Regions from separate parts of the Clostridium sp. 29_15 genome, predicted to be linked through region 2. Evidence: a T-box and tRNA genes for the amino acid it is inferred to sense, from the RefSeq annotation. Region 2 holds a T-box; the other holds one or more tRNA genes.
The links. A T-box is a leader RNA that pairs with one kind of tRNA and senses whether it is charged. The one in region 2 lies ahead of metG (methionine--tRNA ligase), so its partner is inferred to be a tRNA-Met.

Region 1 (13,097 bases), on a different contig from region 2:
GAGCAAAAGTTGAAAGTACTGTTACTAGTAGAACAACTCTATTAATTGTTGGAGAGAAGCCTGGCGGAAAGCTTATAAAAGCAAAAAAAATGGGATGTAAAATAATAAGTTGTGATGATTTTTATAATATATTAATGGGAAAAGATGAAGAAAATGATATTAAAGAAATTGAATTAAGCTTAGATATATTAAATATATAGCAGGAGCTTATGAATATTGAAAGAGATGGTGATGTTCACCAATAATTATAGAGTTGCTTTTATGAAATAAATTAAGTAAAATAATTTAAGTTAGTGAATTAAAGGATTTTTAAGATAAAAAGTTAAACATAAGTTAAATATGAGGTGATAGTATGAGCGGTATAGCAGGACAAGGATGCCCAAGAATAGTACCAGAAGAGGAAAAGAAGACTCTTGAAGAAATTGAAAGAAGTCTTGTAAAGAAATATAGAAAACCTATATGGTCTAAATTTATTAAAGCAATAAAAGAGTATAAGTTAGTGGAGGAAGGAGACAAAATAGCAGTAGCTATTTCTGGAGGAAAAGATTCGCTTCTTATGGCAAAGTTATTCCAAGAACTTCAAAAGCATGGACAAACAAAATTTGAACTAGAGTTCATAGCTATGGATCCAGGATATCATCCTCAAATAAGAGAACTATTAGAGGAAAACTGCCAACACTTAAATATTCCTGTACATATATATGAATCAAGAATTTTTGAAATTATTGATGAAAAGGCAAAAGATTATCCTTGTTATTTATGTGCAAGAATGAGAAGAGGGTCATTATATAATAAGGCAAGAGAACTTGGATGTAACAAGTTAGCTCTTGGACATCATTATAATGATGTAATAGAAACTACTATGCTAAATGTTTTATATGCAGGTAATTTCAAAACCATGCTACCAAAACTTCAAGCAGATAATTTTGAAGGAATAGAACTTATAAGACCACTTTATCTTGTGGAAGAAGAGTATATAAAGAGATTTATCAGATATACAGGTCTTTGGCCATTAAACTGTGCATGCATGGTTGCAGCAGAGAAGATTGGTAATAAGAGACATGAAATAAAGGATATGATAGCTGAATTAAAGAAGAATTTTAAAGATGTAGATAAATCAATATTTAAGTCAGCAACAAATGTAAATATGAATTCAATTTTAGGATGGGAAAAGGATGGAGAGAAATATTCATTCTTAGATCCAGAAAATCCTTTAGAATAAAAATATCCATAATATCAATACTATTATTGGAGGTGGTATTATGGCAAAGAAAGATCAAAGAGCAAGTTGGGAACATGAGCGTTATAAAGGGCATAAAAAAAATGATGCTGCTAGAGTACCAGAAGTTAATTCAGTAGGTAAGGAAAAATAAAATGAAGCTAAGCTTAGTAATTCTAGTATAATGGTGGAAGCTGCCTTTTTTGGCAGCTTTTATTAATATATAATTAGATATAGGAGGAAAAATTTATGAGTAGTTTATTAGATATGGATTCTAATATATTAGTTAGTATTGTAAATATGAAGTTAAGAGATTTTTATGATAGTTTAGACCAGTATTGTGAGGATGCAGATATAGATAAAGATGAATTGATTAAGAAGCTATCAAAAGCAGGATATGAATATAATACTCAATTAAATCAATTTAAATAATTTACTCTATAAGAATAAAAGAGTATAATTGTGAAAGAGTATTTAATATTATATAGGTGAGGTGAAACATAAAATGAAATTAAAAAAAAGTTTGAAACTGGCGGCTTTAGTTGCAGCATCAACAGCCTTAGTAAAAATAATATTAGATGATAAAAAGAGAGTTTCAAAAGAAGAGGATAATTAGATAAATACCTAATAAAAAGGCGAACTTCGTCTTTTTCTTTTGTAAAAAAATAAAGGAGGAGCTTATGAAAAAAACTGTTGATTTGGTGAAAGGTGATATATTTAAAACATTATTAACACTATCAATACCAATCTTAGGTACATCTTTTATTCAAATGGCGTATAGCTTAGTGGATATGATGTGGATTGGTAAGGTTGGAAGTGCAGCAGTTGCAGCAGTAGGTACTGCAAGCTTTTTTACTTGGTTTGGCAATTCTTTAGTTATGATTACAAAAACTGGAGCACAAGTAGGGGTTTCTCAAGCTATAGGAAAAAAAGATGAGAATAAGAAGGACATATATATACATACAAGTATTTTTATGTGTAGTATAATTGCAATAGCATATACAGCATTTTTACTTATTTTTAAGGATGTATTAATTGAATTTTTTAAATTAGGAGATAAAGAAATAATATCTATGGCAACAAACTATTTGGTAATTGTATCATTAGGGATGATTTGTGCTTTTTTGAATCCTCAATTTACAGGGATAATAACTGCTTCAGGTAATAGCAAACTTCCCTTTAAAGTAAATACAATAGGCTTAATTATAAATATAGTATTAGATCCTGTGATGATATTTGGTATTGGTCCTTTTAAAGCAATGGGAGTAAAAGGTGCAGCATTTGCAACAGTATTGTCACAAGTTATGGTAACATTAATATTTATTTATGTATTTTATAAAATGGGTTATAGGATAAATAGAAAGAGCTTTAAATATTTAGAAAAAAATAGTGCTAAAGAAATTATTAAGTGGGGAACTCCTTCAGCAACACAAAATTGTTTATTTTCATTTTTTGCAATGCTAATAGGCAGAATAATTGCAGAATGGGGAGCAACACCTATAGCAGTACAGAAGGTAGGTTCACAAATAGAATCAATTTCATGGATGACAGCAGATGGTTTTTCAGCTGCTTTAACAGCTTTTGTAGGACAAAATTATGGAGCAGGTCAATATGAAAGAGTAAAAGAAGGTTACAAGAAAACATTAATGCTATCATCTATTCTTGGAATATTTGCTACTGGATTGTTGATATTTGGTGGTGAATGGTTATTCTCCTTATTTATAAATGAACCTGAAGTAATAAAGCAGGGAGCAGATTATTTAAGGATACTAGGATATTCACAGGTATTTATGTGTTTAGAAATAACTACTACTGGAGCATTCTTTGGCGTTGGAAAAACTATGATTCCATCTGTTATAAGTACAATTTTTACAGGATTAAGAGTGCCAGCAGCCTTAATTCTTGCAAGTAGCTTAGCTTTAGGTGTAGATGGAGTCTGGTGGAGTATAAGTCTTTCTAGTGTGGTGAAAGGAATACTTTTAGTTATAGCCTTTTATTTCATGGTACTAAAGTCCTTTAAGAAATTAAACAGTGAATGTAGCTGCGTTAATTCAATTAGTTAAATTGTCACAATTTAGTTAATAATGAATTAATGATGAATTAATAATGAAACTTAAAAAGTTTCTGATAAATAATATTTTCTAAACTCTATTTAAGAAAGTTTATTTATTAATTCATCACTCATCATTAAACTAACAGTTGGGTCTTGTTATTTTATAAATTTCATCAGTATGAGAAGTTATTTTTTTAAATATATATCCTTGAGATTTATAATACTTAATTATACTAGGAAGAGCTTTGGCAGAATTAATATTAATATTTGAAGTATGCATTAAAATTACCACCGTATCTTTAGTAGAAATAGCTCTATTTAAAATTTGTTCAGGAGGAGAATTAGGGTTAGCGCCATCTAATGTATCTTGAGTCCAATCGTAAATAGTGAAGCCGTTTTGATGTACACAATCAACCATGGTTTTAGTTAATTTATAGGTACTATTATTGCTACCAAAGGGAAATCTTAAAATAGTGTAGTAATCCCCTGTAACCCTAAATAATTCATCTTGACATTTTTTCATTTCATTAATGAAATCACCATTACTTCTATACAAAATATTTCTATCATGAGAAAAACTATGTAGTCCTAAGCTGTGACCTTCATTTTTCATTCGTAAGATAATATTTTCTTGTCCGCAGACTTGATTACCAATTATAAAAAAAGTTGCAGGAACATTTTCTTTTTGTAAAGTGTCCAAGACTTCTTGGGTTACTTTACCTCCAGGACCGTCATCGAAGGTAAGATAGACGGTTTTCTTACTTTCTTCTTCTAGGGAACATTCTTCACATCTCACCTTAAAAAAAGGAGCAATCAACATTAGAAACAACAAGAAAAATGATGTTTTTTTAAAAAAATTACACATAAAAAAGTCTCCTTTCAAAATATAGGAAGTAAAAAATTAAATTAATCATATTTATAGTATTTCCGAATAATATTAAAATAAAGTAGAAAAATATGTGATTTAGCATTGCAAAAAGTAAAGCATCTATGTATAATTAGTTTAAGATTTATCTTTAAAGCGATCCAGAGAGGTCGGAAAGTAGCATATAGTGGTATTCTATGTTTTTTTGTGATATCTATAGCTTCTTACCGACCAGGTAAGGAGCTTTTTTGATGTAAATACCTTTAATAATAGTCCAGAGAGGCTATAAAGGGAGAAATAGAGTTTCTCCTTAAGAAAATTGGCTTTTAGCTAGTTAAGACAAGTAACATTGTTATATTAAATTAAGAGGAGAGTGACCACATATGGTGCAATTTACAGAAGAAATAAGTAAGGATTTAAAGAAAGCGAAAGTTGGAAACGGATTTTTTAAGGGCATATTAGGGTTTCAGCATCTTATTGCAATGTTTGGAGCAACAGTATTAGTACCTTTATTAACAGGGTTAGATCCAGCAGTAGCATTGTTTTCAGCAGGGCTTGGAACATTAATATTTCATCTTTGTACAAAAGGAAAGGTTCCAGTATTCTTAGGATCATCTTTTGCATTTATTCCAGTAATTCAAGTGGTGGCAAAAGAATATGGAGATTTAAGATATGCACAAGGTGGAATTGTAACAGTAGGGCTAATTTATGTAATATTATCTTTTATAATTAAGAAGATTGGTGTAGATAAAATTAGAAAAGTATTACCAGCACAAGTGGTAGGACCAATGATAATGGTTATAGGACTTAATTTAATTCCAGATGCATTAAAAAATGCTGGAGTTAATGGATTGTTAGGCGGAGAAACAGGAGCAATAAGAAATGTTTTAATAGCAGCTGTAACTTTAGGTTTAGCTTTAATAATTAAACATTATGGCAAAGGAATGTTAAAGCAGGTAGCAATATTAATAGCAGTAGTTGTAGGATATGGAATTTCATATGCTATGGGAATAGTTGAAACAGGAGCTATATCAGAAGCAGCACTTCTAGCAGTACCAAATTTTACTCTTCCTAAGTTTGATTTATCAGCTATATTAATAATTGTTCCTGTAGTATTAGCAGTATTTATGGAGCATGTTGGAGATATAACAACCAATGGTCAAGTAGTAGGAAAAAACTTTATTGAAGATCCAGGTTTAAATAGAACAATGCTAGGAGATGGATTAGCAACTTTTGCAGCAGGACTAATTGGAGGACCAGCAAATACTACTTATGGAGAAAATACAGGAGTACTTGCAATAACTAAAAATTATGATCCTTCAATATTAAGAATAACAGCAGTATTTGCAATACTATTAAGCTTTATAGGTAAATTTAGAGCAGTAATAGTAACTATGCCAAGCCCAGTTATGGGTGGAATAAGTTTGATTCTATTTTCAATGATAGCTATTGTTGGAGTGCAAACAATAAAAAGAGAAAAAGTTGAGATGAATATTCAAAATATAATAATAATTATAGCCATATTATTTATTGGTTTATCAGGAAATATTTTAAGTACTCCTATAGGAATTAGAGTAACAAGCAGTGTTAGTATTTCAGGATTAAGTTTAGCAGGAATTGTTGGTGTTATTTTAAATCAAGTTATGAATTTAACATATAGAAAAAATAAATAGTATTATTAGAAATGAGGCTGGTTAAAACTAAGCCTCATTTTTTGTCTTTATAGTGAATTTTAATTTTTTATCACAAAATTAGGATTTAAGCATATTATGTCAATATATGATAAAAGGAGAGGTGAAGATGAAAATTAAAATAGATGATGATTATGGAAGTATAGACGATAAAGAGATAGTACCTAATATCACTGAAGAAAATATAGTAACTTATGAAAGTTATGAGGTAGAGCCGGTAGAAAATAATAAAAAGGAAAATGTAGATATTAGAGGGAAGATAAATGTTATATCTAAATTAGGTAGTAAAGATGGAACGTTAATATCTTCTAGTAAAATAAATTTGTACATGTTAAATGGAATTTCACCGAGGCTTATTTCATCAAAATTAACAAATGAAAAAGGCCAAGTTACTTTTGTAAATTTGAAAAAAGGTAGTTATAGAGTGATAGCTATTGTAGATAGAAGATTTTTTCAGAAACCGACATATATGGAATGGAATGAAGTTACAATAGATGAGGAAAATCAGGAAGAAACTGTTCTTGTAATTAATAAGATAAGGAAATGATAAATGAGATGATAGGTTTGTAATTATATCCTATCATCCCAATAAAATATATGATACTATATAAAAAAGGATTTGAATATAGTACAAAAGAAAGGATTAAAATATGAAGATAAGAATTAAATATTTTGAAGAAGCAAGGAAATTGGAAAAGATAAGCAAAGGTAATTGGATTGATGTTTATGCCAATAAAGATGTGTTTGTACCTGTAAATGAGAGAGAGATGATACCGTTAGGTTTTGCTTTAGAATTACCACAAGGATGGGAAGGACATTTAGCACCAAGAAGTTCAACTTTTAAAACATGGGGAATAATTCAAACAAACAGTGTAGGGGTTGTTGATGATACATATATAGGAGATAATGATCAATGGCATATGCCAGTATATTGCCTACAAGGAAAAGACAATGAAAAGAATGGTACTTGGATAAGAAAAGGTGATAAAATAGGTCAATTTAGAATTATGGAAGTAATGCCAGAAATAGAGCTTGAAGAAGTTGATAACTTTGGAAATTCTGATCGTGGAGGATTTGGAACTACGGGGGTAAAATAGATATTTAAAGGGTTTATATTAAAAGTTTTTAATATAAACCCTTTAGTGATATATATAAAGCATAATTTTAAATTTATGTAAATATTAACAAAGTCAATTGTTGTCTTATAATAAATAATGTGGTAAAATTAGGAAAAAATAAAAGCTTTTAGAAGGAGAGATATAAACTTATGAAGTATGTTGATTTAACTCAAATAATAGATAATGATACAAAGGTATATCCTGGAGATGAAAGTTTTAGTATTAAACAAGCAGCAGATTTGGAAAAGGACGGTTATACTGCTTATAATATAAGTACAGGACTGCATGTAGGAACTCATATAGATATACCTATGCATATGTGTGAAAATAGCAAATATATAAGTGAATATCCGCTGGACAGATTTATTGGAAACGGTGTATTAATTAACGTAGTAGGAGAAGATATTATCAATTTAAAGGAAGAATACTATAAAAAGATTAAGGAAAATGATATAGTTTTATTTTACACTGGATGTAGCAGTAAGTTTGGTCAAGATGATTATTTTGAAGATCATCCAGTGATAAGTGAGGAATTTGCTGAATTTTTAGTAGTTAAGAAAATAAAAATGATAGGAATTGATGCTCCTTCTCCTGATAAACATCCATACAATATTCATAAGATACTTTTAAAGAATGATATTGCATTGTTAGAAAACATAACAAATTTAAAAGATTTAGTATATGTTGAAAAGTTTGAAGTTTTTGCTCAACCATTAAAAATTAATGCAGAAGCTAGCTTGGTTAGAGCCTTTGCTCAATATCAGGGGTATTAATTTTAGGAAAAAGCATATGGGGGGAAAAGTAAAATAAGTATGAAAAAATAGGATAAAATATATTTCCTTGTGTAATCTAATTATAATATTTCATCTAAATCAATAAAACATTCACTTAACTATTATTAGCTAGTATTGAAAATATTACTATATTTAAATGTAGCATAATTAGACAATTTATGTTATTATTAGAAATAAATATTGATGGGAAAGAGATTATAGCTATATGATTTTAAAGAGTGAACAAATGGATTATAGAGATAAAAACAGAAAACATATTATGTACATGCTATTTACTACAATTATTTTTTTAGGGTGTGCTATCTTAGGAATACAGATAATAGACATTAATAGTATAAATAGTTTGCCTATACTTGAAGACTTGAATTCAATTAATATAGTTATAGGGATAATAGCTATTCCAACTTGCATATTATACTATTATATGTATAGAAATAATGAATTTTTTATATTAACATTATCATATGTAAGTATTTTAATTGAATATATTTATGTGAATTTTATTAATAGCTATAATGTATTAACACAACATTTAATAACATTTACTTTTGTTTTTAGAGTTTTTTTACTTACAATAGCAATTTTTAATGAAGGTAAATATGCCAATAAAATTCTTAAAAATAAGAGAATATCTATTATTTTAGCAATGATAATAAACTTTGTTGTTACATTTATAGAGGTGAAATTTAATGTAAATTATATTTTAATAAGCAATAATAAAATTTTGTGGAATATTTTTCAAGGAAGTATATTAATTTACTATTTTATACTACTAATATTATTGTCAATAAGATGTATACGAAAAAATAAGTTTATATATACAATATTTATAACAACTATTAGTATATTTACAATTAGAAGGATATTTAATTTTGATATATTTTTTAAGTATAGTGACAAGATTTTAGAATATAATAAAATGTTAACATTAATTGCTTATACTATATTATTAATTGGATTATATATAGAAGTTATAAGGAAAATTGAGGAAAGTATAAGTTTAAATAATAAAGTAAGTGGTTTTGATGAACTAAAAATAAAATATAAAGAAATAAAGGAAATAGAAAAAGCTAAAAGTCAATTTTTTGCTAATTTGTCTCATGAAATAAAAACTCCTATTAATATAATTTATTCTTGTATTCAATTATTGGATATAAATAAAAAAAATGGTGAAAAATCTTTAAGTGATGCTTATAATAAATATGAGCATACATTAAAACAAAATTGTTATAGACTATTGCGGTTAGTAAATAATCTTGTGGATATGACTAAAATTGATTCTGGATATATGAAGCTTATATTTATTAATTGTGAAATTGTAAGTTTAGTAGAAGACATTACATTATCAATTGTTCCATATGTGGAATCAAAGAATATAAATATAGTTTTTGATACATATATAGAAGAGTTAAAAATACGATGTGATCCTGAAAGTATGGAAAGGGTAATATTAAATTTATTATCTAATGCTATTAAATTTACTGATAATAATGGCAATATTTCGGTTTTTATTGAAGCTGATGAGAAGTATGTTTTTATTAGGGTTAAAGATGATGGTATTGGAATTTCAGAGGATATTAGAGAAAAAATATTTAATAGATTTGTTCAAGAAGATAAGTCCTTTAATAGAAAAAAAGAAGGAAGCGGTATAGGATTAGCTTTAGTTAAGTCATTAGTAGAGTTACATGATGGAGAAGTATATTTAGAAAAAGTTTCTAAAGGCAGTGAATTTGTTGTTAAATTACCTAATATTAAAATTGATGAAGAATTAGATGTTTATAATAAAGTAATGGATGCTGAAAGTAAACCATTGGTACAAAAAATAAATATAGAATTTTCAGATATATATGAATTATATTAATACTAAAAAAAGAAGTTTAAATGTTTTAAACTTCTTTTTTGGTTGCGGGGATAGGATTTGAACCTATGACCTTCGGGTTATGAGCCCGACGAGCTACCGACTGCTCCACCCCGCGACATCATATATTTAAACGTTTACTTGAGGTATAATTTAATTATATGCCTATAATTTTTAAAAGTCAACTATATATAATTTTTTTATTATAACATAAAGAAAATTTTATAAAAGATAATTGCATAGTTAACTAAATAATAAAAATACTATGAAGGTATATTAATTTTAATTTGATAAAAAATAATTATATAGTGAAGAAAGGAAAGTGAGGAACTGATAATGAGAAAAATGAAGACAATGGATGGAAATACAGCAGCTGCCCATATATCTTATATGTTTACTGAAGTAGCATCAATATTTCCTATTACTCCTTCATCTCCTATGGCTGAACATGTTGATGAATGGGTAGCTAAAGGAAGAAAAAATATTTTTGGTCAACCTGTAAAAGTTGTTGAAATGCAATCTGAAGCAGGGGCAGCTGGAGCACTTCATGGAGCTTTGCAAGCAGGAACTCTTGGGACTACATATACAGCATCTCAAGGATTATTACTTATGATTCCAAATTTATATAAACTAGTAGGAGAAAGACTTCCAGGTGTTGTTCACGTTGCAGCAAGAGCTATAGCCACATCTTCATTAAGTATTTTTGGAGATCATCAAGATGTTATGGCAGCGAGACAAACTGGTATAGCAATGCTTTGTGAAGGATCTGTGCAGGAGGTTATGGATTTATCAGCAGTTGCACATTTATCTGCTATAAAAGCACAAATGCCTTTTATAAACTTTTTTGATGGATTTAGAATTTCGCATGAATTACAAAAGATAGAGGTGATTGAAAGTAAAGATCTAGAAGGGTTTATAGACCAAGAAGCATTAGAAAGATTTAGAAGATATGGATTAAATCCAGATCATCCAGTTATAAGAGGAACAAATCAGAATCCAGATGTATATTTTCAAATGTGTGAATCAATCAATAAATATATTGATGCTATACCAGATATAGTAGAGGAATACATGGATAAGATAAAACATATTACAGGAAGGGAATATCACTGTTTTGATTATTATGGAGCATTAGATGCAGATAGAATAATAATAGCAATGGGAGCTGTAACAGAAGTAATAGAAGAAACCATTGATTACTTGATGGATAAAGGTCAAAAGGTTGGTTTGATAAAAGTAAGATTATATAGACCTTTTAGTTATGAAAAATTATTAGCTGAAATTCCTAAGACTGTTAAGAAAATAGCTGTACTTGATAAGACAAAGGAACCAGGAGCTTCAGGTGAGCCTTTATATTTAGATGTACTTAAGGCAGTAAGTGAAATGGAAGATGCACCAGTAGTAGTTGGTGGAAGATTTGGATTAGGTTCTAAAGATCCATATCCATCACATATTGCAGCTGTATATGAAAATCTTTGCAAGGATAATCCAAAGAATAGGTTTACCATAGGAATAGATGATGATGTGACATATACATCTTTAGATGAAGTACAAAATATTGATGTAACACCAGAAGGTATTACTGCTTGTAAATTCTGGGGATTAGGTTCAGATGGAACAGTTGGTGCTAATAAGACTGCCATTAAGATAATTGGGGATCATACTGATATGTATGCTCAAGGTTATTTTTCATATGATTCTAAAAAATCAGGTGGTATAACTATTTCCCATTTAAGATTTGGAGATAAACCTATTAAGTCACATTATGAAATAGATTCAGCCCACTATATTGCTTGTCATAATCAATCATATGTATTTTCATATAATATAGTAGAAGGATTAAGGAAAAATGGTACTTTAGTTTTAAATACTATTTGGAATGAAGAAGAGTTGGAAGAAAAGCTTCCAGGAAGCTTAAAACGTTACATAGCTGAAAATAATATTAATTTTTATACAATTAATGCCGTTAAGATAGCTCAGGAAATAGGCCTTGGTGGAAGAATAAATATGATTATGCAATCAGTATTCTTTAAACTAGCAAATATAATACCTGTAGAAGATGCCATAAGATATTTAAAGGAAGCAGTTGTAACTTCTTATGGTAAAAAAGGCGAAAAAGTAGTGAATATGAATTTTGCTGCTATTGATGCAGGAATTAATTCAGTAAAAAAAATAAATGCTCCAGATTCATGGAAAGACGCAAAGGATAAAGAAGAAAAAACAGAAAAACATTTAACAGATTTCTATAGAGAAATATGCGATCCTATAAATAAATTACAAGGTAATAAACTAGCTGTTTCAAAATTTGTGGAAACTGGAGCAGGAGATACATTTGAATCAGGAACCACTAGATTTGAAAAGAGGGGTATTGCTGTAAATGTTCCTGAATGGATTCCTGAAAACTGTATACAATGTAACCAATGTTCATTTGTATGTCCTCATGCAACAATAAGAGCATTTTTATTAAATGAAGATGAAAGAGAACATGCACCAAAAGATTTTAAAGTATTAAATGCTAAAGGAGTTAAAGATCCAGAACTTAAGTATTTTACAATAGGGGTAAGTCCTTTAGATTGTGTAGGATGTGGAAATTGTGCAGAAATTTGTCCAGCACCAGGAAAAGCATTGATAATGAAACCACAACAAACTCAGCATGATCAAATAGAACCTTGGAATTATGCTACAGATAAGGTTAAAAATAAAGCAAATCCTATGAAGAAAGCTACAGTTAAAGGAAGTCAATTTGAACAGCCATTGCTTGAATACTCAGGTGCTTGTGCAGGATGTGGGGAAACTCCATATGCTAAACTTGTAACTCAATTATTTGGTGATAGAATGATGATAGCTAATGCTACAGGATGTACATCAATATGGGCTGCAGCAGGAGCTGCTACAGCGTATTCAAAGAATCAAAATGGTCATGGTCCTGCATGGGCAAACTCATTATTTGAAGATAATGCAGAGTATGGACTTGGAATGTATTTAGGAGTTAAAGCTGTAAGAGAAAGAATAGCAAGTAATGTTGAAAAAGCTCTAGAAAGTGATATGAGTGAAGAAGTGAAATCTGTTTTAAGAGAGTGGCTTGAAAATAAAGATGAAAGTGAAGGAACAAGAGAAAGAGCTGAAAAAGTTAAAGCAGTTTTACAAAATGAAGATAGTGAAATAGCTAATGCCATAAAGAAAGATGAAGGATTCTTAGTTAAAAGGTCACAATGGATTTTTGGTGGAGATGGTTGGGCATATGATATTGGCTATGGAGGATTAGATCATGTACTTGCCAGTGGAGAAGATGTTAATGTATTAGTAATGGATACAGAAATATATTCTAATACAGGAGGGCAAGCATCAAAGTCAACACCAACAGCAGCAGTAGCAAAATTTGCTGCAGCAGGTAAGAGAATAAGAAAGAAAGATTTAGGCTTAATGGCAATAACTTATGGTTATGTTTATGTAGCACAAGTATGTTTAGGTGCTGATATGAATCAGACAGTGAAAGCAA
Region 2 (19,859 bases):
AGTTGCTAAAATGGGGGGGGCAAAGGCTATTGCTGAAGCTTTAGCAAAGAAAGCAAAAACTGCAAAAAGTGCTCAACTTATAACTTGGTTTTTAGGAATATGCGTATTCTTTGATGATTATGCAAATTCATTAATTGTTGGTCCAATAATGAGACCAGTGGCAGATAAAATGAAAATATCAAGAGAAAGATTAGCATTTATAATTGATGCAACAGCAGCACCAATAGCTGGTCTTGCCATAATATCAACTTGGATTGGTTTAGAAGTAAGCTTAATTTCAGAAGGATTTGAATCAATAGGTGTTGAAGCTAGTGGATTTGGAGTATTCCTTCAAACAATACCTTATAGATTCTATAACATATTAATACTTGCATTTATTGTGATTACAATAATAACTTTAAGGGAATTTGGTCCAATGAGAAAAGCTGAAATATCAGCAAGAAAGTTAAAAGATTTAACTAATGAAGAAATTGCAGTAACTTCTTCTCACATGGATGAATTAGAACCAAAAGAAGGTGTAAAACTAAGTATTTGGAATGCAATTGTACCAATAGGTGCATTAATTATTTCAGCTATAGTTGCTTTTTACTATAGTGGATATTCATCAATAATGGCTGGTGATGATATAGCTATTAAAGCGATAGTAACAAATTCACCATTATCATTTAAAGCAATATTAGAAGTTTTTGCAGCATCAGATGCATCAATTGCATTATTACAATCTGCAATATTTTCTACTGTAGTTGCAATAGTTATGGCAGTATGGAAGAAGATATTTACTATAAGTGAAGCTATAGAAGTATGGATTGATGGAATGAAGGGCCTTATAATAACAGCAGTAATTCTTATATTAGCCTGGTCATTAGGATCTGTAATAAAAGAATTAGGAGCTGCTGAATATTTAGTAGAAGCATTGAATGGTGCTATACCTGCATTTTTATTACCAAGTTTAATATTTATTCTTGGAGCAATAATATCTTTCTCAACAGGTTCAGCATATGGAACAATGAGCATACTTATGCCATTGGCAATTCCATTAGCATATAAAATTAATCCAGAAATGTCATTTGTAATTGTAAGTACAAGTGCTGTATTAACAGGAGCGATATTTGGGGATCACTGTTCTCCAATATCAGATACAACAATACTTTCGTCAATGGGAGCTGGATGTAGTCATATAGATCATGTTAAGACACAAATGTGGTATGCATTATTTGTAGCTGCAATAACTATACTATTTGGATATATTCCAGCAGGATTTGGACTTCCAATATATATAGTATTACCAATGTCTTGTGTAGCATTGTTTATAGGAGTAATGATATTTGGTAAGAAAGTAGAAGAAGAGTAAGCAAGCATAATAAAAAATAGGGCATTAAATATAGGAGCAAATAAAAAAGATTTCTAACAGAATTATTAGGGGCAATTCTGTTGGAAATCTTTTTAAATTAAATATTTTGATATGCACTGTTTAATTATTTATGTGGTGGTGGATTAATAAGTGTATTTACCAATATAGAGATTATTATTCCAAGAATTGTTTCAAAAGATCTATTTAATGCATAATATATTGGATCAGAGTAAGCATGAGCAGTAGTTACTCCAAGGAATGCTATGCATGTGATATTAATTGCACCAGGTCTTTTAATTTTATTACATAGTGATATCATAATAATTATACCAAGACCAATTAACATATAGATTATCAATTTAGAGATATATGTATTTGAAATATGATTTTCTAAAAATCTAAATATTAATAAGAATAATAATCCAGAAAATGCCCCAATTATAGTTCCAACGCCACGATTTATGCCTGTGCGAACAGAATTTGTAACAGTATCACCTAAACAAATAACTGCTGTAAGGCAAGAGAAAAATGGTTCATTAGGAATTAAAAGTAGACATAGAAAAACAGCAAGTCCTGATTTGAAAGTTCTAAGGCCTACTTTAGGTAATTTAAAATAATTCATTGTATACATCCTTTCATGTTATTATTATAACAAATAAAAAACAAAAATATAGAGGTATAAGTATATAAAATTTGACAGTTTTTTTATTTTATAATATCATAAAATTGATAAATGTATAGAAGAGAAGAGTAGTATAATTAATTGCTAAAGAGAGCTGGAGATGGTGGAAACCAGTGCATTAAAATTATATGAAGATGGACTTGGAGCAGATCATCTGAAAGTTTAAGTAAGATGGTACGGGTGCAACCGTTATATTGCAAAGTGAAGATATTCACTTAATGAGAAATTTATTGTGAAATAAGTTTAAAATAGAGTGGTAACACGTATATAACGTCTCTATATGGGTAAAACAGCCTATATAGAGACTTTTTTTATATAATTATTTTTTAGGAGGAATAGATATGTGTAAAAAACCTTACTATATAACTACACCAATTTATTATCCATCAACTAAGCTACACATTGGTAATACATATACAACTGTAGCAGCTGATGCCATAGCAAGATATAAGAGATTAACAGGATATGATGTAATGTTCTTAACAGGAACAGATGAACATGGACAAAAGATTCAAAGAATCGCTGAAGAAAAGGGAATAACACCAAAAGAGCACGTTGATGAAATTGTTGCTGGAATCAAAGATTTATGGACTATGATGAACATAAGCTATGATAAATTTATCAGAACCACTGATGATTATCATAAAGAAACAGTTCAAAAGATATTTAAGCAATTATATGATCAAGGAGATATATATAAATCTTCATATGAAGGATTATACTGTACTCCATGTGAATCATTTTGGACTGAAACTCAATTAGTAGATGGAAACTGTCCTGATTGTGGCAGACCAGTAGAAGCATCAAAGGAAGAAGCATACTTCTTTAGAATGAGCAAATATGCTGATAGATTAATGGAATACATTGAATCTCATCCAGAATTTATACAACCAGAATCAAGAAAAAATGAAATGGTTAATAACTTTTTAAAACCAGGTTTACAAGATCTATGTGTATCAAGAACAAGCTTTAACTGGGGAGTTCCTGTAACATTTGATGAAGGACATGTAGTTTATGTTTGGATAGATGCATTATCAAACTATATTTCTGCTTTAGGGTATGGGAGTGATAATGATGAGTTATTCAAAAAATTCTGGCCAGCAGATGTTCATTTAATAGGTAAAGACATATTAAGATTCCATACTATTTATTGGCCAATAATGTTAATGGCATTAGGTCTTGAATTACCAAAACAAGTATTTGGTCACGGATGGTTACTTGTAGATGGTGGAAAGATGTCAAAGTCAAAAGGCAATGTAGTAGATCCAGTTACTTTAGTGGAAAACTTTGGAGTTGATGCTGTAAGATATTATTTATTAAGAGAAATCCCATTTGGAGCAGATGGATTATTTAATAATGAAATATTCATCAAGAAGATAAACTCAGATTTATGTAATGACCTAGGAAATCTTCTTTCAAGAACAGTTGCAATGGTTGAAAAATACTTTGATGGAGAAATTCCAGCACCACTTGCTAAAGAATCAATTGATGATGAACTTATCACATTAGCATTAGAAACTCCTAAAAAAGTTTCAGCTTCAATAGATGAATTAAGAATTCCAGAAGCATTAGAGCATATATTTGAGCTTATAGGAAGAGCCAATAAATATATAGATGAGACAACTCCTTGGATTTTAGCTAAGGATGAAGAAAAGAAAGAAAGACTTGGAACAGTTTTATATAACTTAGTAGAAAGTTTAAGATTCTCTTCTGTATTATTATCAGCATTTTTACCTTCAACAAGTGAAAAGATAGATGCACAATTAAATATAACTACAAAGTCATTTGAATCCTTAAGTGGATTTGATGGAACTACTCCAGGAACTAAAGTTTCAAAAGGAGAAGCATTATTCCCTAGAATAGATGTTGAAAAGAAATTAGAAGAATTAGAAGCTTTAAGATTAGCTGCAATAGAAGCTAATAAGCCAAAGGAAGAATATAAAATGCAACCTATAAAGGAAGAAATCACAATAGATGATTTTTCAAAGATAGATTTAAGAGTTGTAAAAGTTCTTGCTTGTGAGCCAATTAAAGGAGCTAAAAAGTTATTAAAATTAAAAGTTGATTTAAATGGTGAAGAAAGACAAGTGGTATCAGGAATAGCAGTACATTACAAGCCAGAAGAATTAGTTGGTAAGTATGTAGTTCTTGTTGCTAACCTAAAGCCAGTTAAATTAAGAGGAGAATTATCTCAAGGAATGATCCTAGCAGCATCAACAGATGATGATAGCATATTAACTTTAGTAAATCCGGGTGAATTACCAACAGGAAGCCAAGTTAGATAATTAAAACAAGGTGTTGAGCATGCTCAGCACCTTATTTTTAAAATTGATAAGAGGGGTATTTTATGAATATATTAATAGGCAATGCATGGCCATATGCCAATGGACCACTTCATTTAGGAAGAATAGCAGTATTACTTCCAGGAGATATTTTAGCTAGATATCATAGGATGATGGGAGATGATGTTATTTTTCTTTCAGGTACAGATTGTCATGGTACTGCTGTAAAAGCTAAGGCTGAAGAGGAAGGCATAACTCCTTTAGAAGCAGTGGAAAAATATCATAATGAATTTAAGAAATGTTTTAAGACCTTAGGATTCTCTTTTGATATTTTTGAAAAAACACATACTCAGTATCATGAAGATAAAGTTAAAGAGTTCATTTTAGATTTATATGATAAAGGTTATATTTATGAAAAGGAAGTTGAACAGACTTTTTGTGAAAAGTGCAATTGTTATTTAGATGATAAGAATATTGAAGGGTTATGTCCTATCTGTGGTAAAAAAGCTCATGGATATGGTTGCAGTAAATGTAGGGCACAATTTGAATCTCATGAAGTAAAAGATAAAATTTGTGGAATTTGCGGAGAAAAGCCCGTAGCAAGGAAAACAAAACATTTATTTTTCACCTTATCTAAATTTGAAAATGATGTTAAGCGTATGTATATAAGGCAAAATGGTTGGAGAAACAATGCACAAAACATAGTTAAGAGGTATTTAGATGAAGGTCTTAGAGATAAGGCAGTAACAAGAGATTTTAATTGGGGTGTCCATGTACCTTTAGAAGGGTATGAAGATAAGAGGATATTCGTGTGGATTGAAGCTGTCATGGGATATCTTACAGCTAGTATGAAATGTATTGAAGGAAGAAATGAAGATTGGCGAGAGTATTGGCAAGGTGATGATTCTAGAATTTATTTTGTTCATGGTAAAGATAATATACCATTCCATACAGTAATTTTCCCAGCTATTTTATCAGGATTAGGAATAAAGAATCCAAATTTAAGAATTATATCAAGTGAGTATTTAAAGTTGGAGGGAAAATCTTTCTCATCAGCAAAGAACTGGGCTATATGGGCTGATTATATAGCTAAGAATTATAATATAGATAGCTTTAGATATTATTTAGCTTTAAATTCACCTGAAGAAAGAGATACTGATTTTACCTGGAGAGATTATATAAACGTTAATAATCATGATTTAGCATCAAATTTAGGAGGCTTTACAAGTAAAATTATTTCTTTTATTAATAAAAAATATAATGGAAGAATACCTAATGGAAAGATTAGCAAAGAATTAAAAGAAGAAATGTTTAATCTGTATTTTCAAGTGGGAGATAATATTGAAGAGGGATATTTCAAGGAGGCACTTACCTTAGTGATGAATTTCTGTAGAAAGTATAGCAAATATTTTGATTCATCAAATGTATGGTCTCTTATAAATACTAATCCAACAAAATGTAGTGAGATTATATATAATTGCTTACAGATAATAGTGAATTTATCTAATTTATTAGAACCCTTTATACCAAATACCTGTGAAAAAATAAGAAAATCGCTTAAAATAGAAGAACCTATTTGGAGTTACACTGAACAAAATAATATTAAAATTGATGAAATAGATATATTATTTAATAGGATTGATAAGAAAAGAGCCATAGAAGAAGTAAGTATATTAAAAGAAAAAAGAGCATAAAAAAACCTAGAGCTATTACATTTGGGGGACGAATAGCTCTAGGACCAACTATAAAAAGATGGTTTTAGGGGTAAATAATAATGCTTTAACTACTTTACAAGTATTATAATAAGGTAATTATGTGTCAATATGGTGTCAAATAAGCGAATAATATATGAATAAAAGCTTTCGAAAACATTAAGAATTATTTACTAAAAAAATATGAAAATTTTGGAGGGAATTATGGAAAATAAATATAGAATTATTGATACACATGCTCATTATGATGATGAAGCATATGATGAAGATAGGGCAGAGGTATTAAAGCAAATAAAAGAAGCTGGTGTAGAACAGTTGATGAATATAGCTTGCTCAAAGAAGAGTATAGAAACTACAAATAATTTAACATTAGAATACGATTTTATATATGGAGCATTAGGCATTCATCCTAGCGATGCAGATGATTATAATGAAGAAGTTAGAGCAGATATTATTTCAAAAGTTAAATCAAATAAAAAAATATTAGCCATTGGAGAAATTGGTTTAGATTATTATTGGGATGAAAATCCTGATAGAGAAGTTCAAAAATTCGTCTTTAGAGAACAAATGAGGTTGGCAGAAGAATTAAATCTTCCAGTGGTTATTCATGATAGGGATGCACATGCAGACACATTGGAAATTATGAAGAGTTTTCCTAATGTTAAAGGAGTAGTTCATTGTTTTTCAGGTAGTGTTGAATTTGCCAGAGAGTGTGTAAAGATTGGTTATTATATTGGCATTACTGGTGTTGTTACTTTTAAAAATGCTAGAAAGATATGTGAAGTAGTGGAAGCTATACCATTAGAAAGATTATTGGTTGAAACTGACTGTCCTTATATGGCTCCTACACCTTATAGAGGAAAAAGAAATAAATCAGACTATATTGAACATATAATAGAACAAATTTCCCAAATAAAGGGAATTGACCCGAAAGAAGTGAATATGGCTGTAAATAGTAATTTTAGTAATTTGATTAGGAATACTAAATAAAGTAAAATAGAAGAGTATATTACAAAAAATCCCAATTTTAGTTTACTGTATTTACTTATAAACTGTGTACAAACTATTATTTTTATTATTAATATTTTTTATGACGCAGTGTGGTTCATTAACAGTTTATTAAGCGGTAAGATGCTGAATTTGACAAAAAGTTAGGTTCTATAATATAATTCAAAAGACGCTCTTGCCAAAGGAGGTTGAAAAAGATGATGGAAAAATGTAAGGAATACCTTAAAAACAATTTTTCTAATGGTCCTAAGGCAAAAAAAATATTAGCAATTGCTACACCACTTTTCGTTATAAGTGTTATGTCAATATGTGTAGTAGCTAATGCAAGAAAAACTGTAACAATAAACGTAGATGGAAATGAACAAATATTTGTCACATATAAAAGGACTATTAAAGATGCTCTAAAGCAAGTAGGGATTGAGTTAGGCTCTAAGGATAAGGTTGAACCAGCTTTAGAAAAGAAATTAGTTAAAGATGAAGTAATAGAAGTAAGAAAAGCAGTTAACGTGGAAATAGTATCAAAGGATAAGACAATATCAATAATGACAGCAGAGCCAACTATTGGTGCTATGCTTGAAGCTGAAAGTGAGAAACTTAAAGCGGAAAATATTGAATTTGATAAGTATGAGGATGAAGTTAATCCAAGCCTTGATACAAAAATTAAGGATAACCTTTCAATTCAATTGGTAGATGTAGAAGTATTAAATGAGGTATCAACTGATACTATTGCATATGATACTTTAACAGAAAATGATAATACTATGGAAGTTAATACTACAAAGGTAAAACAATCAGGTGAAGAAGGTCAAGTAGAAGTCACTTATAAAGTTACAAAAAAGAATGGCAAAGAGGTTTCAAGAGAACAAATAAGTTCTAAGGTATTAAAGGAAGCAGTTACTGAAATTGTATTACAGGGAACAGCTAAAGTATATGCAAGTAGAAGTGGAGAAACAGGAACATATAAAGATGTTTTATACTGTCAAGCTACAGCATATACAGGTGGAGGTTTGACAGCAACAGGTTCGGTGCCAACATATAATTCAAGTGGGTTAAGTACAATTTCAGTAGATCCAAGTGTAATACCTTTAGGATCTTTAGTATATGTTGATGGCTATGGAAAAGCTATAGCATCAGATACTGGTGGAGCTATTCAAGGTAACATTATAGATGTATATGTTAACTCAAATAGTGATGCTATTAGCTGGGGAAGACAATATAACGTACCAGTTTATATTGTAGCTTATCCTGGAGAGTGGTAGGAAAAAGATGGTTAAAAAACCATCTTTTTTTAGTTGAGGCGAGCATGTACTTTTTTAAAAGGGTTTGACATAATTGATATATAGGGATAAATTAATAGAAGAGATATAAGGAGAAAAGGGGAATTACGCTTTGATTAAAGAAGTTATTGTAGTGGAAGGAAGAGATGATATAACAGCTGTAAAACAAGCTGTAGATGCAGAGCTTATTGCTGTAGGTGGTTTTGGAATTAATGCAAAAGTCATTGAAAGAATTAAGGAAGCTCAAAAGAGAAAAGGTGTTATAGTCTTAACAGATCCTGATTTTGCAGGAGAGAAAATAAGAAGCATAATATCTAAACGTGTAAAAGGTATAAAACATGCTTATATAGCACAAGAAGATGGAATTAAAGGTGATGATATAGGTGTTGAAAATGCATCACCAGAAGTAATTAGGGAAGCTTTAGAAAGAGCAAAGGTATCAGAGGAAGATAAAGAGCCTATATTTGATGCACAAGATATGTTTTACTTTAAATTAAATGGAGATGCTCGTTCTAAAGAAAGAAGAATGAAATTAGGTAAGGAGCTAGGTTTAGGTTATGGTAATGCTAGCCAAATGCTTTCAAGATTAAATAATTATGGCGTTACTAAAGAAGAATTCATTAAAGCCATAAATAAAGTAGAAAAACAAATTGAAGAGGGAAAATAATATGGACATAAAGAACATAAAGACAGCAGAACTGGTAAAAAAATATAATTTTAAGTTTTCAAAAAGTTTAGGTCAAAACTTTTTAATTGATGATTCAGTTCCAAGAGATATAGTTAGTGGTGCTGAAGTATGCAAAGATGATTTAGTTATTGAAATAGGTCCAGGAGTTGGAACATTAACAGCACAATTATTAAATACAGCTAAAAGAGTTGTTGCTATAGAGTTAGATAATGATTTAATTCCTATACTAAGTCAAGAGTTAGGTGATAATCAAAACTTTACATTAATACATAATGATGCCTTAAAAGTTGATTTCAATGAAATAATAGGGGATGAGCAAAGTGTTAAGCTAGTTGCTAACCTTCCTTACTATGTAACAACTCCAATTATTGTAAAACTGCTTAAGGAAAAATATAACTTTAAGTCATTAACTATAATGATTCAAAAGGAAGTAGCAGAAAGAATGGCAGCAGAACCGGGTAATAAGGATTATGGTGCATTATCTTTACTAGTTCAATATTATTGCAATACTGAAATAGTAAGAAAAGTACCTCCAGCTTGCTTCATACCAAGACCAAAGGTTGATTCTATCGTAATAAGATTAGAAAAGCTAGATAATCCAAGAGTAGAAGTACAAAATGAAAAATTATTCTTTGATATTATTAGAAATGCGTTTAATATGAGAAGAAAGACATTATGGAATGGTGTTAAAAATATAGGACTTCCTAAAGAAAAGTTGGAAGAAGCATTTAGTGAAGCAAATGTTGACCCTAAGAGAAGAGGAGAAACTTTATCTATAGAGGAATTTGCAGCATTAGCAGATGCTATATATAGCAGAATGAAATAAAAATAATAGGCTATGACGATACTTTGTAATAGCCTATTATTTTTATTAGTTAAATAGTGCATATCATTTCACTAATGCACTTAGTTAAGTCGCCATAAATTAGCGAAGTGACTTAATTAATTAGCATAGCTTTAATTTTCATGTATTGAGAACATATCTGTTTATAGTAAGCATATAATATAGGGAATTATTTTAACTTGGAGGTTTTAAGAGATGGCTAGTAATAGCAGGCTATATAGAAACTTCATTATTTTGCAGGAAGATGAACGTGGATATGCTAGTGCCAATGATAAATCACTGTCAGGGTATGCAAAGATTGAAGCAAAGGGAGATATATGTAAAATATCTTTTTATGCTCAAAACCTCAGAAAAGATGAAGATAAATACAATATGATGCTTATATGTGATAAGAAAGATAACAAGCAAATAGTAGATTTAGGTAAGTTAGATGTAAGCATTGCTGGAAAAGCAGATTATACTAAAGAATATAATGTTGATAACATTGCTGGAATAGAGCTTTCTTTAGATAAGATTTCTGGAGCAGCCATAGGTAAATATAAAGATGGTGTTCCAATTTTTATTATGTGTGGATTTTTAAATGGACAACAACCTTGTGAGGATTGGAAGAGTTATAAAGTAATAAAGGCTAAAAGTGATAAAGAACTAGAAAAGAAAATACATTATAAAGAACAAAAGAAGCATGATAAAAAAGAAAAGAAGGATAAATGTGAAGATAGGGAAGAAGTAGTTAATGAAGAAATAAACTCAATAAATGAAGGTTCACTAAAGGTTGAAGAAGAAAAGAGAGTTGAATCCGTTGAAGAAAAAGATAGAGAAGAAGAGTTTGCTGAAGAAAAGAGGGAAGAATCACTAGAAGAAGTGGAGGCTTCTAGGGAAGAGAAGACTGAAAAAGTTAAATTACAGGCAACTATAGAAGAAAATATTCAAACAGACCATCCAAAAGAAAATCTTAGAGGAAAGTTTGAGGATTATGAAGAGCTCATAGAAGAAAGTAAGGAATTTAATCCAAGAAATAGTAAGATAAGAGGAACTATCGGTGAGTATTTTGAATCCATTGCAGAAGGCTTTGAAGAAGATGAAGGCTATGATGAACTTAAATACTGTAAATGGTATAAGGTTCCTGTACATGATTTATATGAAATGTGTAATATGTCCAATTACAATAAATATACATTAGTTTATTATCCAATGCTTAACTATTATCCTTATATTAAGAAGTATAATTATTTTAAATTAGGATATAAATGTGATTTTAATGGAAATTTAAAATATATAATTTATGCTATTCCTGGAAAGAAAGATAAAGATGAACAGCCATATGATGGAAGAACAGGATTTGTCACATGGGTTGCTAAGGATTCAGATACAGACATAGGTTGCTGGCTAATGTTCTATGACTTTAAGAATTCTACAGTTGTAGTTCCTATGCAATAAAGTAGAATGATTGTACTTATATTAATTAGTGAGTTCATAAATAATAAGGTCATGTAAATATTTAAATTGCTAATGATAGCAGAAAGTATTATAATTTTTAATAATTGGGAGGGGGCTTATCGCCTCCTAATTATTTGAAAAAAAGTATTGAAAGGAGAGATGAAATGTTAAAAAGTATTAAGCTTAGCTGCTTGACTGTAGTATTAATAGGTATAATAACTACATTTTCAGGTTGTAGTGTAGTAGAAAATATAGAGAAGAAACTAGGATGGAAGACAGATTATTTTCAGTATTTAGATTCTGAAAATGTAGAACAAATAAGTATTCAAAGTATGAGAGATTTAGGATTTAAGTTTATTGTTACTGAAGGATCAGCAAAAAATACAATGTATAACTTACTTTCTAAGGCACAAAAAAGTACAGAAAAGTCAAACTTAGAGCCAGATTATATATTTGAATTTGATTTAGGTGATGAAGTTAAAAAATTCTATTATGTGGTAGGCAGTGAGAGTGGTAATTTCTATAATGATACGGATGTTTATACTGTTTCTAATAGAATAGATGAAGTTATAATACAGAATTTATCATTTATTAGAAAGCCTAAGGAATTTAATTATATTTATTATAAACCAATATTAGAAGTTTTAAAGAAGATTGAACCTTCATTAAAGGATAAGGATTATAAAATAGGTATAAATATAAAAAGTGATGCAGACTGTTTAAAATACATTTTTTCTAATGATTTAAAAGATTTTACTTCAGATGCAGAAAAGATAATTTCTAACGTAGAATTAGTTCAAACCACTACGGCAGGTTATGATGTAGTGATTACTGTAAAGAATAGGGGATATGATACATTAGTTTATAAGACAGCTATAACAGTAAATAATAAACGAGAAAATACTGAAGAAACTTATTATGTAGTGGCACAGTATGAATATAAGAAATGGAATATTTCAATTAGTGAGCCAAATGTAAAACCATCAAATTGGTAATAATTTTTTAATACATATTTTTAGTGAATGAGTAAATAATATTATTATAAGTATGTAGAAAGGATGATTTATATGAAAGCTCATGTTGATAAAGATACATGTATAGGTTGTGGATTATGTCCATCTATATGTGAAGCTGTGTTTGTATTAGAGGATGATGGAAAAGCAGCTGCTTATGTTGATGAGGTGCCTTCAGAAGTAGAAGATGAGGCTAAAGAAGCTGAATCAAGCTGTCCAGTTAATGCAATAACAGTAGAATAAAAAAAGATGCTTGATGCATCTTTTTTGCTTTATAAAGAAAATTTTATACTATTAAAAAAAGTCTTCAGATTTATGTAGAGGATGGTATTTTAAATTATTACAGTTATTTAAAGTAGATAAATTTATATTACTTCCTATAGGTAATAATGTAGGTAAGGAGTTTATTGGAACTGTGCTTACTGAATCATCTTCTAACAAAATGAAGGCCTCAGAATGGTTATAATCTAATATTAAACCTTTCATCACTACACCACCTTAATAATTTTACTTAGTATATGTAAAATAAAAAAAAATATACAAGTAAGGCTATTCTTACTTGTATATTTATAGATATAAATCTTTATAAACAATTTGAAATACTTTTAATGATTCTTCAATTCTTGGTTTTAATAAGTGTCTTCTATGCTGAAATTCCTTTTCGCCTAAATCAGTAAGGTAGTAAATTTTTTGGAACTTCTTCTTAGGATCATCCCACTTGCCGATTACCAATCCGTCCTTCTCAAGCTTTTTTAAAAGTGGATAAATTCCTCCAGTACTTGGAGTCCAAAGATTAGAAGTCCTTTTAGATATTTTATTGGAAATATCATTGCCATTGGAAGGGTTTAGATGAAGAATAAATAAAACATAGATTGGAAGTAGACCTTTGGTAAAAACCTGACCTACAGCTTCTTTTTCTTTTTGAACTTTTTTTAGTTCAGCCACCTTTGCTTTATATTCTTCATAGAGCTTTTTTTCTTCTGCTTTTATATCAATAATATTTTTAAAATCATCCATAATGTTTTACTCTACAAGTTTCACAGAAAGTCCTAATAACCCTGGACCACCATGTATTCCTAATGCTGGACTAAGAACATTTAGCTTTATATTTTCTACATTTGGAAGCTTTGCAAGTTGTTCCATAAACTTTGTTGCTTCTTCTTTACAAGCACATTCTAATACGGTAACTTCACATTTTCCTATAGCAAGTTTTTCTTTTAGAAGATTAGTCATTTTTGAAAGGGCTTGCTTTCTTCCTCTAGCTTTACAGATAGTATAGTATACTCCTGTTTCATCAGTAGTGATTATAGGCTTTAGGTTTAATAATTCACCAATTGTACCTGCAACTTTACCAATTCTACCACCCTTTTGTAAGTATTCTAAAGTATTAACAGTATAGAAACCAGTTATTCTTTCTCTGATTTTAGGTAGTGCTTCAACTATTTCTTCAAAGCTTTTACCAGCCTCAACAAGTTTAACTGCTTCTAAGACAACTTCTCCTTCAGGATAAGCAAGAATTTTAGTGTCATATACATATGATGTCAACTTTGGATGGTCTTCTAAGATTAATCTTAAGGAATTGCATGTTCCAGAAAGGCCGCCTGAAATACATATGGCAATAACATGAGTATAGCCTTCAGATTCTAATTTATTAAGAATATCATCCATAGTCTGTGCACTTGGAAGTGAAGTTGTTGGAATTTCTTTATCTAAATTTAAGTATATTTCCTCTGGTGTAATGTCTAATTTATCTTGGTAATCTCCATGAGAGTAGATTATTCTAAGTGGTAATAAATTAATGTTTTTTTCTTTTATAACCTCTAATGGGATATCAGATGCACTATCAGTTATTATAGCAATTTTTTGCATTTTAATCCTCCTAAACGAAATTTATTAACTTTATTATATCACAAACGATATAGTTATCAATACTGATAATTATAAACATTATCAATACTGATATAGTTAGATTAATGTATGCAATTAAAAATAAAGCATAATATCATATATTAAAATTTTTTTAGAAAATGAGAGGAAATTAAAGATAAGTAAATACAAATTATTTAATGGAATAATATGGGGGTATAATTGAGCTTTGAGATGAATAATATAAAGGGGTATAATTAAGAATAAACACAATATATAGTGGGAAGGAGACAGATGAATGCAATATGTAGTAAAAAGAGATGGAAGGGAAGTAGTGTTTAACAAAGATAAAATAAGTAATGCCATAGGAAAAGCTAGTAAGGAAGTTTCAAAAACATTAAGTGATAATGAAATTATCAATATAACGGAAAAAGTATGCGGAGAGATAGCTAAATCTGAAAAAGTAAACATAACTGTGGAAGAAATTCAAAATTTAATTGAAAAAACTTTAATAGATGAAGGCTATAATGAAATTCAAAGGGCGTATTCTATATATAGGATGGATAGAACACGAGTGAGGGATACAAAATCTGATTTAATGAAAGCTATTAATAGGATTGGCGTGGAAACTGATAGAGACAATGCTAATATAGGAAATAACTTTTCGTCAAAGCTTTTAAGAATAGCATCAGAATCAAATAAGTGGCATAATTTAGCTAATATGCCTAAGCATTTAGCAAAAGCTCATGAAAATGGTGAGCTTTATTTTCATGACTTGGATTCTTATAATTTAAGTATAAATTGTCTTCATATTCCTACTAAAGAGATTTTGGAAAATGGGTTTAATACAGGCTATGGAACTATAAATAAACCTAAAAGAATAGAAACAGCAGCAGAATTATCTTGTATTTTGTTGCAGTCAAGCCAGAATGACATGTTTGGAGGTCAAGCACACCCCGATTTTGATAATGATATGTCTATTTTTATTGATCCTACCAGACAGGAAATAAGAAGCGAGTTAGAAGCTCTTGGTATTGAAGAAGAAAGAATAGAAAATATTGTAGAAGAAAGATTAAAGATGAGAGTTCATCAAGCTATGCAGGGAATTGTATATAATTTAAATACTATGCATAGTCGTGCAGGTCAATAGTGGGCCGTCTAAAATCAAACACCATTGTAGATTTTAGAGTATAAATGAGGAAAATCGGTAAAGACTAAGTATTTGATACAGGAATTGGAGGAAAGGAAATGTGAGTCAGAAAAAACTATTAGAAGAGAGAATAATTGAACTATATAATCAAGGTTTAAGTTTGCAAAAAGTTGCAAATTTTGTTGGATATAAAAGTGCAAATTCAGTAAAAAATATATTGATAAAATATGGAATTCAAAGAAGAGGCACAGCAGGATTTAAAGAGCCTTTTAAAGAAAATTTTTTTGAAAATATTGATTCAGAGGAAAAAGCTTATTTTTTAGGATTTTTAATGGCTGATGGAAATGTTTATGTGAGGAAGCAATCGCAACCATGTATTAGATTAGAAATAAGCGTTAAGGATTTAGAAATATTAGAGAGATTTAAAATGGCAATTGAAAGTAAAAATTCAATCTGTTTTGATAAAAGAAATTGTTGTTCTTTAAAGGTTCATTCATGTAAGATGTTTAATGATTTAGGTAAGTTAGGTGTTATACCTAACAAAACTAAGCATGAAATAATTCCTAATATAAATCAAGATATGATGAGACATTTTATTCGAGGGTTCTTTGATGGAGATGGATGGTGCACTAATACAACATCACATGGTAAAAGAAAAGGATCAAGAAAATGTATTGGATTTGTATCTAACTATGAATTTTTAGATAATTTAAATATTATCTTAAATAGTGAAATTGGAACACGAATAAATAAAGTTGTAGAAAGAATTGGTTGTAGTATGTTACTGTATTCATCAAAGAAAGATGTTAAAAGCTTAAGAGAATATATGTATAACGATGCAACTATTTATTTAAAAAGAAAATACGATTCATGTTATAAAATATATGTTAATACCGAGAGGGATTGAATCACAATTCCTTGTAACGCATAGGAGTTGAGCGATATGATAGCAAAAATACTCCCAAGAGTCTTCGTTATCCTATGGTTGAAAGAAAAGGATAAAAATATATGCTAATCTGGATTAGAATAGACTAATAGTAATATAGTGATTATAAGAGGGATAGCTATATGATGAGGGAAACCTCCAGAGCGTAAGATAAAAAGCTTACGGGTAAGAACGAAAATGTCACAAGTCCCTTTTTCTTCTATAAATTTAGGGATACCTAAAGATAAAGATGCAGCAATGATATGTGAGATATTTTTACAAGAATATGAAAAAGGTTTAGGAAAAGGAGAACAGCCTATTTTTCCTAATATAATCTTTAGAGTAAAAGAAGGAGTAAATAGAGAACCGGAAGATGAATATTATTATCTTTATAAATTAGCTTGCCAAGTAGCAGCAAAGAGAATGAACCCAACATTTATGAACATAGATGCTGATTTCAATAAGGAATACTACGATAAGGGATATATGCCAGCAACCATGGGATGCAGGACATATGTTATGAAAAATATTAATGGAGAGGCAGGATGCAAAGGTAGAGGAAATATAGCACCAGTGACTATTAACCTACCTAGAATAGGAATTGAAGCAAAAGGTGATATAGATAAATTTTTTGAAATATTAAAAAGTAGATTAATATTAGCAAAAGAATCATTACTTCATAGATATGGCATTCTTAAAAAGTTAAGAGTAAAGGATCTTCCTTTTGTGGCTGGTCAAAAGCTGATGAAGGGAGCGGAAAATCTAGAAGAAGAGGATTCAATTGAACCTATTTTAAAACAAGGCACATGGGGCATTGGATTCATAGGGCTAGCAGAAGCAATTACAGCTTTAACAGGAAAGCATCATGGTGAAAGTGATGAAGCTAGAGAACTTGGTGTGAGAATTGTTACTTTTATGAGACAATATACAGATAAATTTTCAGAGGAAACAAATCTTAATTGGAGTTGTTATGCCACACCAGCTGAAGGTTTAAGTGGCAAGTTTATTAAGAAGGATCAAAAAATGTTTGGCATCATTAAAGGAGTCACTGATAAAGAGTATTATACTAATAGTTATCATATTCCTGTAAAGTTTCCTATTTCAATAAAGAAAAAGATAGATATTGAAGCACCTTATCATAAGCTTTGCAATGCAGGTCATATTTCATATATTGAAGTAGATGATTCACCAACAGGAGAGCAGATTATGGATATTATTAATTATGCATATAAAAATACTAATATAAGTTATATAGGAATAAATTTTCATATAAGATACTGTAAGAATTGTGGAAGTAGTATAAATAGCAATGAAAAGAAATGTCCAAAATGTAATAGTATAGATATTCAAGGTATATCAAGAGTTACTGGATACTTAAGCTTAGATGAAAGATTCGGTCCAGGAAAGTTTGAAGAAAGAGCAGATAGATGTTCCCATACAGGCAGCAATATGAATAATTATGGTGTTATATAAATATATAAATAAAGGCATTAATTTTTAAAAGTCTTAAATTTAAGATTAATGAAAATTAGTGCCTTTAGTTTTATTTTAAAAAAGAAATATTACATTGAAGTTATAGTAATAAAATGGTAAAATTGGAATTAAAATAAAAGGGGGCTATAACATGGCAATTAAAGATCCTATAAATGATATACAAGTAAAGATAGTGGATACTACATTGCGTGATGGGGAACAGACAGCTGGTGTTGTATTTGCTAATGAGGAAAAAATTATCATTGCATCTATGTTAAGAGATTTAGGAGTAGATCAATTAGAAGTTGGTATTCCAACCATGGGTGGAGATGAAAAGGAAGCAATAAAATCAATAGTGAAAAGGAATAGAAATAGTAGCAATGCAAAGAGTATAATGGCGTGGAATAGAGCTGTTACTTCTGATATAGAGCAATCTATTGATTGTGATGTTGATGCAGTGGCTATTTCCATATCTGTTTCTGATATTCATATTAAGCATAAGCTTAGAACATCAAGGCAGTGGGTGCTTGAAAATATGATTAAATCAGTGGAATATGCTAAGAAAAACGGCTTGTATGTATCTGTTAATGGGGAAGATGCATCAAGAGCTGATAGAGAATTTTTAGTGGAATTTATTAATGCTGCAAAGAAAGCAGGTGCAGATAGGTTTAGATATTGCGATACTGTAGGTATTATGGAACCTTTTAAATTAAGGGATGAAATTTGGTATTTATATGATAAAACAAAATTTGATATTGAAATGCATACTCATAATGATTTTGGAATGGCTACTGCCAATGCTATAGCTGGTCTTATGGGTGGTGCTAATCATGTTGGAGTAACAGTAAATGGTCTTGGTGAAAGAGCTGGTAATGCTGCTTTAGAGGAAGTATTAATGGCTTTAATTTATGTTTATGGTTATAAGACAGATATTGATACTAGAAAATTTAAAGAAGTATCAGAGTATGTATCCAGGGCTTCTGGGCGATTTTTACCAAAATGGAAGGCCATAGTAGGAGAAAATACTTTTGTGCATGAATCAGGTATACATGCCGATGGAACTATTAAGAATCCAATGAATTATGAAGCTTATGATCCAGCGGTGGTAGGACTTGAAAGGCAAATTGTCATAGGAAAACATTCAGGAAAAGCAGCTATAGTAAATAAATTTAAAGAATATGATATAAAACTTTCAGATGCTGAAGCGAAAGATATACTTAGCTTGGTAAGAGCAACTACTGTTAGATTAAAAAGAAGTCTTTTTGATAAAGAGCTTGTAAGTCTTTATAAGCAATATAAAGAAAAGGAATAATAAATAATAGAGAGAATAGAAGGGAGGAGATTATCATTGGGAAATAATTTGGTAGAAAAGATTTTAAGCAACCATATTGTTGAAGGTCAATTGAGAAAGGGTAGCTATATTGGTATTAAAATTGATGAAACTCTTACACAGGATTCAACAGGGACAATGGCATATCTGCAATTAGAAGCTATGGGGATAGATAAAGTTAAAACTAAAAGATCAGTGGCTTTTATAGATCATAATATGTTACAGCAAGGCTTTGAAAATGCAGATGATCATGAATTTATAAAAACTGTAGCATCTAAGCATGGAGTATATTTTTCTAAACCAGGAAATGGAGTGTGTCATCAAGTATTTTTAGAAAGATTTGCAGTGCCAGGGGAAACATTAATTGGTTCAGATAGTCATACACCAACTGCTGGTGCGGTGGGGATGCTTGCTATGGGTGCAGGTGGTCTTGATGTTGCCTTAGCTATGGCAGGTGGAGCATATTATATAAATGTTCCTAAGGTATGTAAAGTAAATGTCATAGGTAATTTTAAACATATGGTTACAGGAAAAGATGTAATTTTAGAAGTTTTGAGAAGGCTTACTGTTAAAGGTGGAGTTTCTAGAATATTCGAATATGGAGGTGAAGGAATCAAAAACCTTTCAGTTCCACAAAGAGCAACCATAACTAATATGGGAGCAGAGCTTGGGGCAACCACATCAATATTTCCTAGTGATGAAAGGACTTTAGAGTTCTTTAAAGCTCAAGGGCGTCAACAGGATTGGTTTGAATTTAAAGCAGATGAAGATGCTGTTTATGATGAGGAGATAACAATTGATCTTAATACTTTAGAACCATT

Region 1: it encodes a tRNA-Met, which carries the amino acid that the T-box ahead of metG (methionine--tRNA ligase) is inferred to sense. The anticodon was not compared.

Annotation. Positions count from the first base shown of each region.
Region 1 is NZ_MNRT01000037.1:114,361-127,457, forward strand. Features, by position in the region: gene BHW04_RS09050 (BRCT domain-containing protein) at 1-200, shown strand, start outside; gene BHW04_RS09055 (tRNA 2-thiocytidine biosynthesis TtcA family protein) at 353-1,222, shown strand; gene BHW04_RS09060 (DUF4250 domain-containing protein) at 1,469-1,651, shown strand; gene BHW04_RS09065 (MATE family efflux transporter) at 1,900-3,282, shown strand; gene BHW04_RS09070 (polysaccharide deacetylase family protein) at 3,412-4,137, opposite strand; gene BHW04_RS09075 (uracil-xanthine permease family protein) at 4,521-5,810, shown strand; gene BHW04_RS09080 (hypothetical protein) at 5,938-6,375, shown strand; gene BHW04_RS09085 (dUTP diphosphatase) at 6,479-6,925, shown strand; gene BHW04_RS09090 (cyclase family protein) at 7,096-7,719, shown strand; gene BHW04_RS09095 (sensor histidine kinase) at 7,946-9,601, shown strand; tRNA gene BHW04_RS09100 (tRNA-Met) at 9,641-9,716, opposite strand; gene nifJ (pyruvate:ferredoxin (flavodoxin) oxidoreductase) at 9,935-13,097, shown strand, end outside.
Region 2 is NZ_MNRT01000026.1:4,165-24,023, reverse strand. Features, by position in the region: gene BHW04_RS05620 (Na+/H+ antiporter NhaC family protein) at 1-1,351, shown strand, start outside; gene BHW04_RS05615 (FUSC family protein) at 1,476-1,973, opposite strand; T-box leader at 2,081-2,314, shown strand; gene metG (methionine--tRNA ligase) at 2,375-4,318, shown strand; gene metG (methionine--tRNA ligase) at 4,381-6,009, shown strand; gene BHW04_RS05600 (TatD family hydrolase) at 6,232-7,017, shown strand; gene BHW04_RS05595 (G5 and 3D domain-containing protein) at 7,233-8,294, shown strand; gene rnmV (ribonuclease M5) at 8,425-8,979, shown strand; gene rsmA (16S rRNA (adenine(1518)-N(6)/adenine(1519)-N(6))-dimethyltransferase RsmA) at 8,981-9,826, shown strand; gene BHW04_RS05580 (DUF7922 domain-containing protein) at 10,040-11,281, shown strand; gene BHW04_RS05575 (hypothetical protein) at 11,446-12,276, shown strand; gene BHW04_RS05570 (ferredoxin) at 12,349-12,537, shown strand; gene BHW04_RS05565 (hypothetical protein) at 12,589-12,780, opposite strand; gene BHW04_RS05560 (PadR family transcriptional regulator) at 12,862-13,311, opposite strand; gene BHW04_RS05555 (DegV family protein) at 13,318-14,163, opposite strand; partial or broken gene nrdD (anaerobic ribonucleoside-triphosphate reductase) at 14,459-15,304, shown strand; gene BHW04_RS05545 (LAGLIDADG family homing endonuclease) at 15,411-16,217, shown strand; gene nrdD (anaerobic ribonucleoside-triphosphate reductase) at 16,407-17,708, shown strand; gene nifV (homocitrate synthase) at 17,860-19,020, shown strand; gene BHW04_RS05530 (aconitate hydratase) at 19,057-19,859, shown strand, end outside.